2 linked regions of the Zobellia alginiliquefaciens genome follow. The protein of the gene in region 2 interacts with the protein of the main gene of each other region in a pairwise test. Links are inferred from orthologs where the notes say so. Each region holds a gene or a part of one and is shown on either strand. Other genes may lie near its edges.

Region 1 (3,925 bases), 2.5 Mb from region 2 along the record:
CCAGTTCGATTAAACTGTTTTTGGATCCAATTGAACACTAGGACTCATAGTGCTAGACATGAAAATACTTTTCATATACACACCCTTTGCAGCAGCAGGCTTCATTTTCACTAGAGTGTCCAACAACTCTCTAGCATTTTCCTCCAATTTCTCAGCAGAGAAAGAAGCTTTCCCCACAGCAGCATGAACGATTCCCGTCTTATCTACCTTAAAGTCGATTTTACCAGCTTTTACATCAGTCACCGCTTTAGCGACATCCATAGTAACTGTTCCTGTTTTTGGATTAGGCATAAGACCTCTTGGTCCTAAAACTCGGCCCAAAGGCCCTAATTTACCCATTACGCTTGGCATAGTGATGATAACATCAACATCTGTCCAACCGCCTTTAATTTTATCCAAATACTCATCCAATCCTACAAAATCAGCACCGGCCTCAGTAGCCTCTGCTTCTTTATCTGGTGTTACCAAGGCCAAAACCTTAACATCTTTACCTGTACCATGAGGAAGCGTTACAACCCCACGTACCATTTGGTTTGCTTTTCTTGGATCTACACCCAAACGCACCGCCAAATCTACAGATGCATCAAATTTTGCATTGGTAATCTCTTTTACCAAAGCAGCACCTTCGCCAACAGAATAAAGTTTATCTTTATCTATCTTAGCGTGCGCGTCTTTTTGTTTCTTAGTTAATTTTGCCATTTCAAATTGCTTTTAAGATTTTAGAAAGGTCGCTTACCCGCAACTTTAAGACCCATAGACCTTGCCGTACCAGCAATCATGCTCATCGCAGATTCTACTGTAAACGCATTAAGGTCTACCATTTTGTCCTCGGCAATTGTTTTAACTTGATCCCAAGTAACATTACCAGATTTTACACGGTTAGGCTCGCCTGATCCTTTTTTAATCTTAGCCGCTTCCAATAGCTGAACTGCCGCTGGTGGTGTCTTAACGATAAAGTCAAATGACTTATCCTTATATACGGTGATAACAACAGGTAAAACCTTACCTTGTTTGTCCTGCGTACGAGCATTGAACTGCTTACAGAACTCCATGATGTTAACACCGGCAGCACCTAAGGCGGGTCCAACCGGTGGCGACGGATTCGCTGCACCTCCCCTAACTTGTAGTTTAACTACTTTACCTATTTCTTTTGCCATTGTTTAAAATTAAATTTCAGCTGTATCAATTTGGAAGCAACACAACTTTAAATATGTAACACTTAACTTATACTTTCTCTACTTGCATATAACTAAGTTCCAATGGTGTTTTTCTTCCGAAAATCTTAACCATCACCTCTAGCTTACGCTTCTCTTCGTTGATTTTCTCAACCGTACCATTAAAACCATTAAACGGACCATCAATAACCTTAACCGTTTCACCATGAGTGAAAGGAATTGCTACAGCATCCGTATTAACAGCCAACTCATCTACCTTACCTAACATTCTATTCACTTCGGTCTTTCTCAACGGAACAGGATCCCCTCCTTTTGTCTCGCCTAAAAAACCGATTACATTCGTAATTGAACGTATTATGTGAATCATTTCACCGCCAAGGTTGGCTTTTATCATTATATAACCAGGAAAATAAACCCTTTCCTTGTTAATTTTTTTTCCGTTACGAATCTGAATCACTTTTTCCGTAGGAACCAAAACATCTTCTAAATAATCAGAAAAACCATGGCGCTCTACTTCACTTTCAATATAGCCTTTGATTTTATTCTCTTGCCCACTGACAGCTCTCACTACATACCATTTCTTTTCCAATACTTCTGACATAGCGATAAACTAGTTTAAGATGTTATCGAAATACAACCGAACCAATTTGCTGAATGCACTGTCCACACCCCAAGTCGCCAAAGCGAACAATATAGAAAACACCGCAACCACAACCATAAGATTAGATGATTCGGCCCTTGTAGGCAAAGTAACATTGTTACGAAGCTCTTCTATAGATTCTTTTATATACGTTAACATAATGATTCTTACTTAAATTCGCACGGGAGGAGAGACTCGAACTCCCGACACCTGGTTTTGGAGACCAGTGCTCTACCAACTGAGCTACACCCGTTTATAATTGCATTTAAAGGTGCCCTACTAAAGCAGAACACCCTTAATTACATTATTTCCTATATAATAAATTAATCTATAATCTTAGTAACCTGACCGGCACCAACAGTTCTACCACCTTCACGGATAGCAAAACGTAGACCTATACTTAATGCGATAGGCTGAATAAGATCAACTGTAATAGTAAGGTTATCACCTGGCATTACCATCTCAACTCCAGAAGGAAGAGAAATGTTACCAGTTACATCTGTAGTTCTAACGTAGAACTGAGGACGATAGTTATTATGGAATGGCGTGTGACGACCACCTTCTTCTTTCTTAAGAACGTAAACCTCAGCTTCAAATTTAGCGTGTGGAGTTACAGAACCTGGCTTACAGATTACCATACCTCTGCTGATTTGTGCTTTTTCAATACCTCTCAACAAGATACCAACGTTATCACCAGCTTCACCTCTATCCAAAATCTTACGGAACATTTCAACACCAGTAATAGTAGAAGTCAATTTCTCAGCTCCCATACCGATAATCTCAACAGGATCACCCGTGTTAGCAACACCAGTTTCAATACGACCAGTTGCAACAGTACCACGACCAGTAATAGTAAACACATCTTCAACAGGCATTAAGAAATCCTTCTCAACATCCCTCTTAGGAAGCTCGATCCAATCATCAACAGCAGCCATCAACTCCATTACAGTGTCAACCCATTTTTGCTCACCGTTCAAGGCACCAAGTGCAGAACCAGAAATTACAGGTCCGTTATCACCATCATACTCATAGAAAGAAAGCAATTCTCTTACTTCCATCTCAACAAGCTCTAAAAGCTCCTCATCATCAACCATGTCAACTTTGTTCAAGAAAACAACGATTCTTGGAATACCAACCTGACGACCTAAAAGGATGTGCTCACGAGTTTGTGGCATAGGACCATCAGTAGCAGCAACAACAAGAATAGCACCGTCCATCTGAGCAGCACCAGTAACCATGTTCTTTACGTAATCCGCGTGACCAGGACAGTCAACGTGAGCGTAGTGACGATTAGCTGTTTGATACTCAACGTGAGAAGTGTTAATAGTAATACCTCTCTCTTTTTCCTCAGGAGCGTTGTCAATAGAGTCAAAGCTTCTAAGCTCAGACAAACCTGCGTTCGCCAATACCGTAGTAATAGCAGCAGTCAATGTTGTTTTACCGTGATCTACGTGTCCAATAGTACCTATATTCAAGTGCGGTTTGGAACGATCAAAAGTTTCCTTTGCCATTTTTAATGAATTTTAATCTTAGTTATATATTAGTGTACAAATAATGCCTTAATTGAGCCAACGACGGGAATTGAACCCGTGACCTCTTCCTTACCAAGGAAACGCTCTACCCCTGAGCTACGTCGGCTTATTAGGTTCAAGGTTCAAGGTTCAACGTTGCAGATTCAAAACCACACACATTACCTTGGCTTATTAGAGCGGGAGACCGGGTTCGAACCGGCGACATTCAGCTTGGAAGGCTGACGCTCTACCAACTGAGCTACTCCCGCAATTATAAAAATTCAACATTTCAACACCCAAAAAAAATTGGGCTTTTAAAAAAAGTGGGGAGAGCAGGATTCGAACCTGCGAAGACGTAGTCAGCAGATTTACAGTCTGCCCTCGTTGGCCGCTTGAGTATCTCCCCAAACCAATTTTTTAAAGAACTTTTAGAGCCGATGGAGGGACTCGAACCCACGACCTGCTGATTACAAATCAGCTGCTCTAGCCAGCTGAGCTACATCGGCTTTTCTACATCGTTTCCGGCATAAAAAAGTCCGCTATTTCTAACGGACTGCAAATGTATACGTTTTTTTGTTTATTCAAAACAAAATTTGAAA
Region 2 (8,328 bases):
AGGACGCCAGGTTTTCATCCTGGTAACAGGGGTTCGATTCCCCTACGGACTACAAGAGTAACTGGATTTTTATCCAAAGATTGATTTAATGGTCCGTTCGTCTAGGGGTTAGGACGCCAGGTTTTCATCCTGGTAACAGGGGTTCGATTCCCCTACGGACTACAAAAGGTTCGAAAGGAATTTTTTAAAAAATTATAACAAGTTAGAAGAAGATGGCAAATCACAAGTCAGCATTAAAAAGAATCAGAAGAAACGAAGCGGTACGTCTTCGTAACAGATATCAGCACAAAACTACACGTAACGCTATAAAGAAATTGCGTAGTGAAGAAAATAAGAAGGATGCTGAAGCTTTATTGCCTAGCATTGTTAGTATGATCGATAGATTGGCTAAACGAAATATTATTCATAATAACAAAGCAGCAAACTTAAAGAGTAAATTAGCAAAGCACGTAGCTGCATTGTAAGATTTATAAAATCTATAAAAAGCCCTGATGTAACTGTACATCAGGGCTTTTTTTTATGCCTAATGGTTAACAAACTAGCCTTGTTCGGGTAGCCTCTGTTTCATTCTTAGAAAACCAATGGTAAAACATACATAGCAAACTATAATTAGGGCTATATGTAATGGTCGCAGTATGGAGTTCTCTAGTGCTGCAGGTATGTTGAAGTAGTGTCTGAAAACTTTTATGGGAATATAGCCAATATAGAATATCAGTAGGCCAGAAGCGAGCCAAAAAAGTAGGCATTTGCTCCATTTGTTTTTTTGCTTCTTAGGGAGTTCTTTTAGATACGAGTAAATGGACCCTAATAAAACAATTCCCCCAAAAACGTAGGTGCCTATCTGCGACGAGCGAGAAAAGCTTTGAAAAAGTGGATTTGCAAGAGCTACTACTACAAAAACCATCATCCCATGTTTAATGTTTTTTTTGATTTTAGAATCTTTTATGTAATACATAAAGATGTAGATGAAATATAAGTAGAATATAATATTGTAAATGTTGTAGATAGCTATATTATATTTAGTGTAAGTGCTGTTTTTAAACAAGCTGATGTTGTAGTTTGAGAAAATTAGGTACCCAAGAAGCTCATTTAAAAAAGTGTATAAGAAGATAATGGGTAGGTACTGTAACTTGGTGTCAAAATATTTAGGGTATTTATACAGAGATACTAGCAGGGTTATTCCATAGAATGGCATAAATAGATTATCTAATAACTGTTCTAGCATATGGCAATATAGTGTAATTTGATATTGACCTAAGGTTATTAGTTGAATTGATGAACTTTATAAGAGATTTTCACCCTGTGGAGTGACGAAATTATAAATTATATTGGAAAAGTGTATTTGAAATTAAGCTATCAATAAAGAATTGTGTAAGTCTAATGAAAACATAACTTTATTTGGGTAATCTTCTTTTCATTCTTAGAAAACCGATAATAAAGCATAGGTAGTTTACCACGATTAAGGTGAAATGAATTCGTTTGATTAGTATTGAGGGTGTGGTATCGTTAATTAGATGTATGTGTCTTATGATTTTAAGAGGAAGGTATCCGATGTAAAAAACCGATAAGCCAATACTTAGCCAGAATAGAAGATTTTCCTTGGCTATGAAAATTTTGTTGATTTTGTAAAACTTATTTAAATACGAAAAACAACAGTACACAAGGATGATTCCTCCCATGATATAAGAATACACTTGTGGTAATTTGCTAAAGCTATCAATAAAAGCATTTATCAAACAGATGAACAAAAAGAAAATTGCGCCATACTGTATATTTTGTTTTTGTTTTGAATCTTCAATATAGAATCTAAAAACATAAAAAAAATATAGGTAGAAAACCACCATATAGATGTTATATATTAGCCAGTTGTAATTTTGATAGGTCTTTGCCGAGATTAAGCTAAACTCCTCGTAATTATTAATTAAATACCCTAAAAATTCATTTAGTAAAGTGTAAATGAAGATGATAGGTAGATATTTAAGTTTTGATTCAAAATACTTTGGGTACTTAAATAAAGCTAATCCCAACGTAATGGCATACATTGGGATTAGTGCATTCTTTAAAAAAAAATCAAGATCTGCCAAAAGGGTGATTTTTAACCTAAATTTTCTATTTTATGGATTGGAATGTCCTTCATTCTTAGTTGTGCTTTTTGCTGCAAAGAATGGTGCGCTTGGTGCGGATAAAAATCCAGGTAAAAATGAAGCTTCATTTTTTGTGTTTGGCGTCATTTGATTTGCTCCATCTCCTTTTCTTTTGTTAAAGTTGTTGTCTAAAAGAACAACTCTGTCCTTCCCTTCTTTTGCGTCATCAATGTAAAATATATGGTCTGCGCCGTCTCGGTTCACGGTAGGGGACATCATAACGGTATTCTGTCTTGGGTGTTTTACCGGTTTGCCGTCTTCAAATTTCTTTTCGTTGGCGTAGTTACCAAAATAAAATCGTAAGGTAGTGAGTTTCTCGTCTGATAGCTCAGCTTCTTTTTCAATATAGGCCAAGTATTTTTTCAGGTCTTCATATTCATAAGAGACATAGCGTGCTACTTTAAATTTTCTTGAATTGGCAGTGTCTTCATTGCTGCTTTCGGTACTTTGGTTTTTTTTATCGTATTGCTGTTTAGGGTCTTTGTTTTCATTGTCTATAGCATCTTCATAATCTTGAATAAGGTCTACGCGTCTATCTTTATAGTTAGCGTAAAGTTTATGGGCTTTATCCGGCATGATAATGCCATTACTGTAGGCTGTGTCCGCGACAGTTTCAGATGGGCATTCTGGGCAAGGTGTGTTCTTTTTTTCAACACAACTGGAAATACATAATAAAAGGATAAATGTGGCGCAGGTAAGCGCTAATTTCAACGAATTTTTCATGACATAAAGTTTTTAAGTTCTACTTGTTATACATGCAAAATTCGGGGGAAGTAATTAATTTTTGCGCTATAAAGATATCCGAAAAATTGGATAATTAGAATGTGATCTATAGAATTCCGTAATCTTTTGCCAACTATAAGTCTAAAAAAGTGGTATTATTAGCTATTTTTTTGAAGAAAAAGTAGGTGAATCTAAACCATAAAAAATCCCGAATTCCGTGTAATAAGGAATTCGGGATTTTAAAGTTTGATATTTTTAGTCTATCAAGTCGATATTATTGATTCATGGTGAGCAAGAACTCTTCGTTGTTCTTGGTCTGTTTAAAACGTTGCTCAATAAACTCCATTGCTTCTATTGGGTTCATATCCGCAAGGTACTTGCGCATGATCCACATACGCTGTATGGTTTCCTTGTCCAATAATAAATCGTCTCTACGAGTACTGGAAGAAGTAAGGTCAATAGCAGGGAATATTCTTCTGTTGGATATTTTGCGATCCAATTGAAGTTCCATATTACCTGTTCCTTTAAATTCTTCAAAGATAACTTCGTCCATTTTAGAACCGGTTTCTGTAAGGGCCGTTGCAATTATAGAAAGCGATCCTCCGCCTTCTATATTACGGGCCGCTCCAAAGAACCGTTTTGGTTTGTTCAATGCGTTGGCGTCTACACCACCGCTCAATACCTTACCAGAAGCAGGTTGTACGGTGTTGTATGCTCTTGCTAAACGTGTAATGGAGTCCAATAGGATCACTACATCATGGCCACATTCAACCAAACGTTTTGCTTTTTCTAAAACTATATTGGCTACACGAACGTGCTCAGAAGGCTCTTTGTCAAAAGTAGAAGCAATTACTTCACCTTGAACATTACGTTGCATATCCGTTACCTCTTCAGGACGTTCATCTATTAAAAGTATAATTTGATACACTTCAGGGTGATTGGCCGCAATACCATTTGCGATATCCTTCAACAGCATGGTCTTACCTGTTTTAGGTTGCGAAACGATCATACCTCTTTGTCCTTTACCGATAGGGGAGAACAAGTCTATAATTCTAGTGGATATATTGCTTTGTCTCTCTGCTAATTTAAATCTTTCCTGAGGGAAAAGTGGAGTTAAATGTTCAAAAGAAACACGGTCTCTCACCACTTGAGGGTCAATTCCGTTTATTTTGTTCACCTTGATTAAAGGAAAATATTTTTCACCTTCTTTAGGAGGTCTTACATTTCCTAATACGGTATCTCCGGTTTTTAAGCCAAACAATCTAATCTGCGACTGAGATACATAAATATCATCAGGGGAAGAAAGGTAGTTATAGTCAGAAGAGCGTAAGAATCCGTAACCATCCTGCATGATGTCAAGAACCCCTTCACTTTCAATAATACTGTCAAACTCAAATTCTGGTTCTTTGTAACGGTTTTTTAAGTCTTTATCAAAGTTACTCTTATCGTAATTAGAGGATTTTTGGTGACGTTGATTTTTAGTGTTACCGTTGGAGGAATTTTGGTTTTTGTGCTGTTGGTTGCTTTTAGGCTCTCTCTTTACCGGTCTAGGACGTGGTTTTTTTGTTTCAGACGGAGCTGGTGCAGCCTGCTCTGTTTTTTCTGTTTTTTCTGGAGAAGCAGTTTTAACTTCTGCTTTTTTAGCCTCGGCCGCGGGTGCCGTTCTTGGCTTTCGAGCCCTAGGTTTTGGTTTTGGCTTGGGCTTTGGTTTTTCCTCTGTTTTTGGTGCAGTAACTTCTGCTACAACTTTCGGATTGGCTGCCTGTACATCTAAGATTTGATAAACAAGGTCCAGTTTTTTTAGGGTTTTGAACTTTGGCACATTAAGGCCTTTGGCAATTTCCTGCAATTCAGGCAGTTTTTTTGCTTTTAAATCTGAAATTTCAAACATTAAGTATGATATAAATTATACGTTCTAGTATTGGTAAGAAGTGAATTGTTATCCGAGTATTACTAGGGAAAGATTTCCCAAAAGGTAAGTGTAATAACTAATAATCTCACAATATTACGAATTATTTTGCTTGTGACACTGTTTTTTTTCAAAAAGACGTGTATTTTTGTGGAGCAAAACGGCATTTATAGAATGATTCAAAGAATACAGACTGTTTATTTATTGATAGTTATCCTTATTACCGGAATACTGCCTTTTTGGGTAAACCTGTGGTCAGATGCGGAAGGAAATGAAATTTTTGCAAAAAATGACGTTTTTATATCAGGTGCATTTTATGTTTCGGCATTGCTTGCACTTGTAGCTATAGTATTATTTAAAAATAGAAAAAATCAATTTGTGGTAAACAGATTGAATATGATATTGAATCTTTTTTTACTAGGATTTTTCGTTTACCGTTCGCTAAACTTATCCGGAGAGATTTTGGTCTCGGAGAAGGGTATTGGGATGCTCATTCCTATTATTTCTATCGTTTTCTTGGTTCTTGCAAATAGGGCCATTAAGAAGGATGAGGATCTTGTGAAATCTGTTGATCGTTTGCGATAAGCCTAACATCTTAGTAGTATTAGTGCGTAAAACCCGGAGTAGTTACCGGGTTTTTTTTATGCTTTTTTTCTAGGAAAATCTGCCACTTTCTTTGGGAATATCACAAAAGTATCCCAAGATGCTTAATTGTTGTGATAGACTTTTCATACTTTCTTGAATTCTTCGTGATACCGCCGCTCTATGTTTGTCTCAAGAAACAGAGGGGGTATTGATAGTCAGTATTACATCTGTTTCATAATGATAAACAATTAAATTTTACGATTATGAAAAACAGAAAATTTTCTTTTGCACTAGTAGCTTTTGCCATGACAGCGTTAGTAGTAAGTTGTTCAGATGACGATGTGGAAACTGTAACCGTTACCGAAACGGTTACTGAAACTGAAACCGTTGAAGTAGATTCATCCATGCCGGTTGGTGATTTTACCGTAGCTAGTAGCGGAAATTTAACTGCTGAAAGTGGTACGCCTACAGAAGGGCTTGTGGAATTAGGAAAAGATACGAACGATACGGATTTTGTTCATTTTGCAGATGATTTTATGACGGAACTAGGTACGGGTACAGTTGGTATATTTTTGTCTACTTCAGAAACTTTTACTGCTGATCCGGCAAATGGAAACCCTGATTTAATGCTGATTGGTAATGTGCAGGGCAATGGTGAGATGTACATTAAACTAGATGCAACGCCAGAAGCCAAATACTCGCATATCATCTTATGGTGTGCTACTGCCAATATTCCTTTCGGAAATGCAGAGTTACAGTAAATAAAATTTTATGGCCTTTGGGAATAGAGACGCATAATTCTGTTTTTCTATGTCTCCCAAAGGCTTTTTTTCTTTTTAGGCCTTCGGTTTGCTACTGGATGACACCTATCAATAAAGTAACAGAATTATGAAAACAAATAAATATATCATACTCGTAATATGCGGTTTTTGTGCATATTTTTCACAAGCACAAAGTGGATGGACACGAGAAGCAAAAGGATTTTATGTGCAAGCCACGGCATCATATTTTTCCTCTAATGATTACTACACTACGGAAGGTAGATTGGCAGACCAAGGTAGTACCTTTAATAGTGGCGGATTGTTGTTATACGGAGAATATGGTATCACAGACCGATTTACGGCTTTAGTGGACGTTCCTATTGTGCGGTTGAATAGTTTTAGTACTACCGAAACGGTTGCTGGAGTAGGAAATATTCAATTGGCCGTAAAATATAAGCTGCTAAAGAACTTTCCACTGTCCTTGCAAGTGGCTCTGGATATTCCAAGTAATAATGGAGAAAATTTTGCTCAGTCTACTACCCCGGATGACTTTGGTCAATTCAATGAAATTAATCTCCCGTTGTCAGATGGTGAGTTTAATGTGTGGACCACCTTAACGGCTTCCCATGGTTTTGCAAACGGAAAGACATATGCCTCTGCATTTACCAGTGTGAATTTTAGAACGGAATCTTTTAGCAACCAACTTCAGGTAGGTGCAGAGGTGGGGCACTTGTTCTTTGATAAGCTATATTTAATAGGTAAATTGAAAATTCAGGAAAAATTATCTTCAGAAACCAACAATCAAAGTGGTTCTTTCCTGTATGGCGAAGGCACGACTTTTACCAATTTTGGAATTACATCTATGTATAAGCTAACGGACCATTTAAATTTGGTAGCCAATTATTCTGATTATTCAGGTTTTTTAGTGGAGCGCAAAAATATATACGACGGAGGTACCTTCTCTTTGGGAGTTTCGTTAGAATATTGATAGAGAAAAATGAGGGCGGCCAATAGAATTGCTGCCCTATATTTTTATCTTTTTCCAAGTTCTACAACTTCTAAATCTTTTATTTCCTTTCCGTCTATAACAAAACGAAGCATGGTCCTTACCTGATGAAAACCGTGTTTGCCACAAGCGCCAGGGTTCATATGTAGCACGCCCAATTTTTTATCCATCATAACTTTAAGGATATGGGAATGTCCGGATATAAATAATTTAGGCGGATTCGCTCTGATAATATCTCGGGTTCTAACATTGTATTTAGGGGGGTAGCCACCAATGTGGGTCATAAAAACTTCAACACCTTCACAGAAAAAACGGTCGTTTAGGGGGAATTCTTTTTGAATCACATGGTCATCAATATTTCCATACACAGCTCTTAAAGGTTTTATTTTTTGAAGTGTATCGGTTATTTCCAAAGAGCCAATATCACCCGCATGCCATATTTCATCCGCTTGACGGGCATACTTTAAAATAGTGTCGTCTATGTGTGAATGGGTATCGGAAAGTAATAGGATTTTGGTCATCTAATTGGGAAGAAATTATGTTGTGAGATTTAACCTTATCAATAATTTTTAAGGCCTTGTTCTGTCTACTTAAAGAGAAGTATCTTTGAGCTTCACAAAATTAAAGGTTTCAGTTGAGATATTTCGTTGAATTTTCATACTTAGGTAAAGACTATCATGGTTGGCAGAACCAACCTAACGCCATTACTGTGCAGGAAGTTCTAGAAAAAGCTTTTTCCACTTTGTTGCGTATGCCGGTAGCATTAACGGGAGCGGGAAGGACGGATGCAGGTGTTCATGCCAAGCAAATGTTCGCCCATTTTAACGTTGATGAAATTCAAGATTTAGAGCAGTTAGTATATAGATTGAATTCCCTATTGCCAGAAGCCATTGCGGTGCATGATGTTTTTCTGGTAAACTCTGATGCCCATGCACGGTTTGATGCGGAAGAACGTACTTATGAATATTGGGTGTTGCAATATAAGAACCCGTTTTTAGGTGATTTTGCACATTACATAAAACACACATTGAATGTTGAGGCAATGAACGAAGCTGCACGTTTACTTCTTCAGTATAATGATTTTGAATGTTTTTCAAAAACGCATACAGATGTAAAGACGTATTTATGCGATGTGAAAAAGGCGGTTTGGGAGTTAAAAGAAGATAAACTTGTCTTTACCATAACTGCAGACCGGTTCCT

Evidence for each region. Proteins that work in one complex are often made in the same cells at the same time.
Region 1: the proteins of rho (region 2) and nusG interact in binary tests that used the Escherichia coli proteins (3 or more experiments, as listed by UniProt). The link is inferred for Zobellia alginiliquefaciens from one-to-one orthologs.

Annotation. Positions count from the first base shown.
Region 1 is NZ_CP119758.1:3,286,311-3,290,235, reverse strand. What follows is about bases 1-2,703. They hold nusG (transcription termination/antitermination protein NusG), read right to left. Parts: upstream 1,777-2,703; coding sequence 1,225-1,776; downstream 1-1,224. Other genes in these bases: tuf (elongation factor Tu), read right to left, coding at 2,139-2,703; secE (preprotein translocase subunit SecE), read right to left, coding at 1,786-1,974; rplK (50S ribosomal protein L11), read right to left, coding at 720-1,157; rplA (50S ribosomal protein L1), read right to left, coding at 10-699. In the rest of the region: more of tuf, read right to left, coding at 2,704-3,326. UniProt on the Escherichia coli protein: Part of the processive rRNA transcription and antitermination complex (rrnTAC). The complex forms an RNA-chaperone ring around the RNA exit tunnel of RNA polymerase (RNAP).
Region 2 is NZ_CP119758.1:749,886-758,213, reverse strand. Bases 2,451-5,375 are described here. They hold rho (transcription termination factor Rho), read right to left. Parts: upstream 4,759-5,375; coding sequence 3,142-4,758; downstream 2,451-3,141. Other genes in these bases: P0077_RS03185 (DUF4293 domain-containing protein), read left to right, coding at 4,951-5,361; P0077_RS03195 (hypothetical protein), read right to left, coding at 2,451-2,867. Outside these bases: rpsT (30S ribosomal protein S20), read left to right, coding at 213-464; more of P0077_RS03195, read right to left, coding at 2,115-2,450; P0077_RS03180 (hypothetical protein), read left to right, coding at 5,625-6,122; P0077_RS03175 (hypothetical protein), read left to right, coding at 6,250-7,110; P0077_RS03170 (metallophosphoesterase family protein), read right to left, coding at 7,155-7,649; tRNA pseudouridine(38-40) synthase TruA, read left to right, coding at 7,763-8,328. UniProt on the Escherichia coli protein: Facilitates transcription termination by a mechanism that involves Rho binding to the nascent RNA, activation of Rho's RNA-dependent ATPase activity, and release of the mRNA from the DNA template.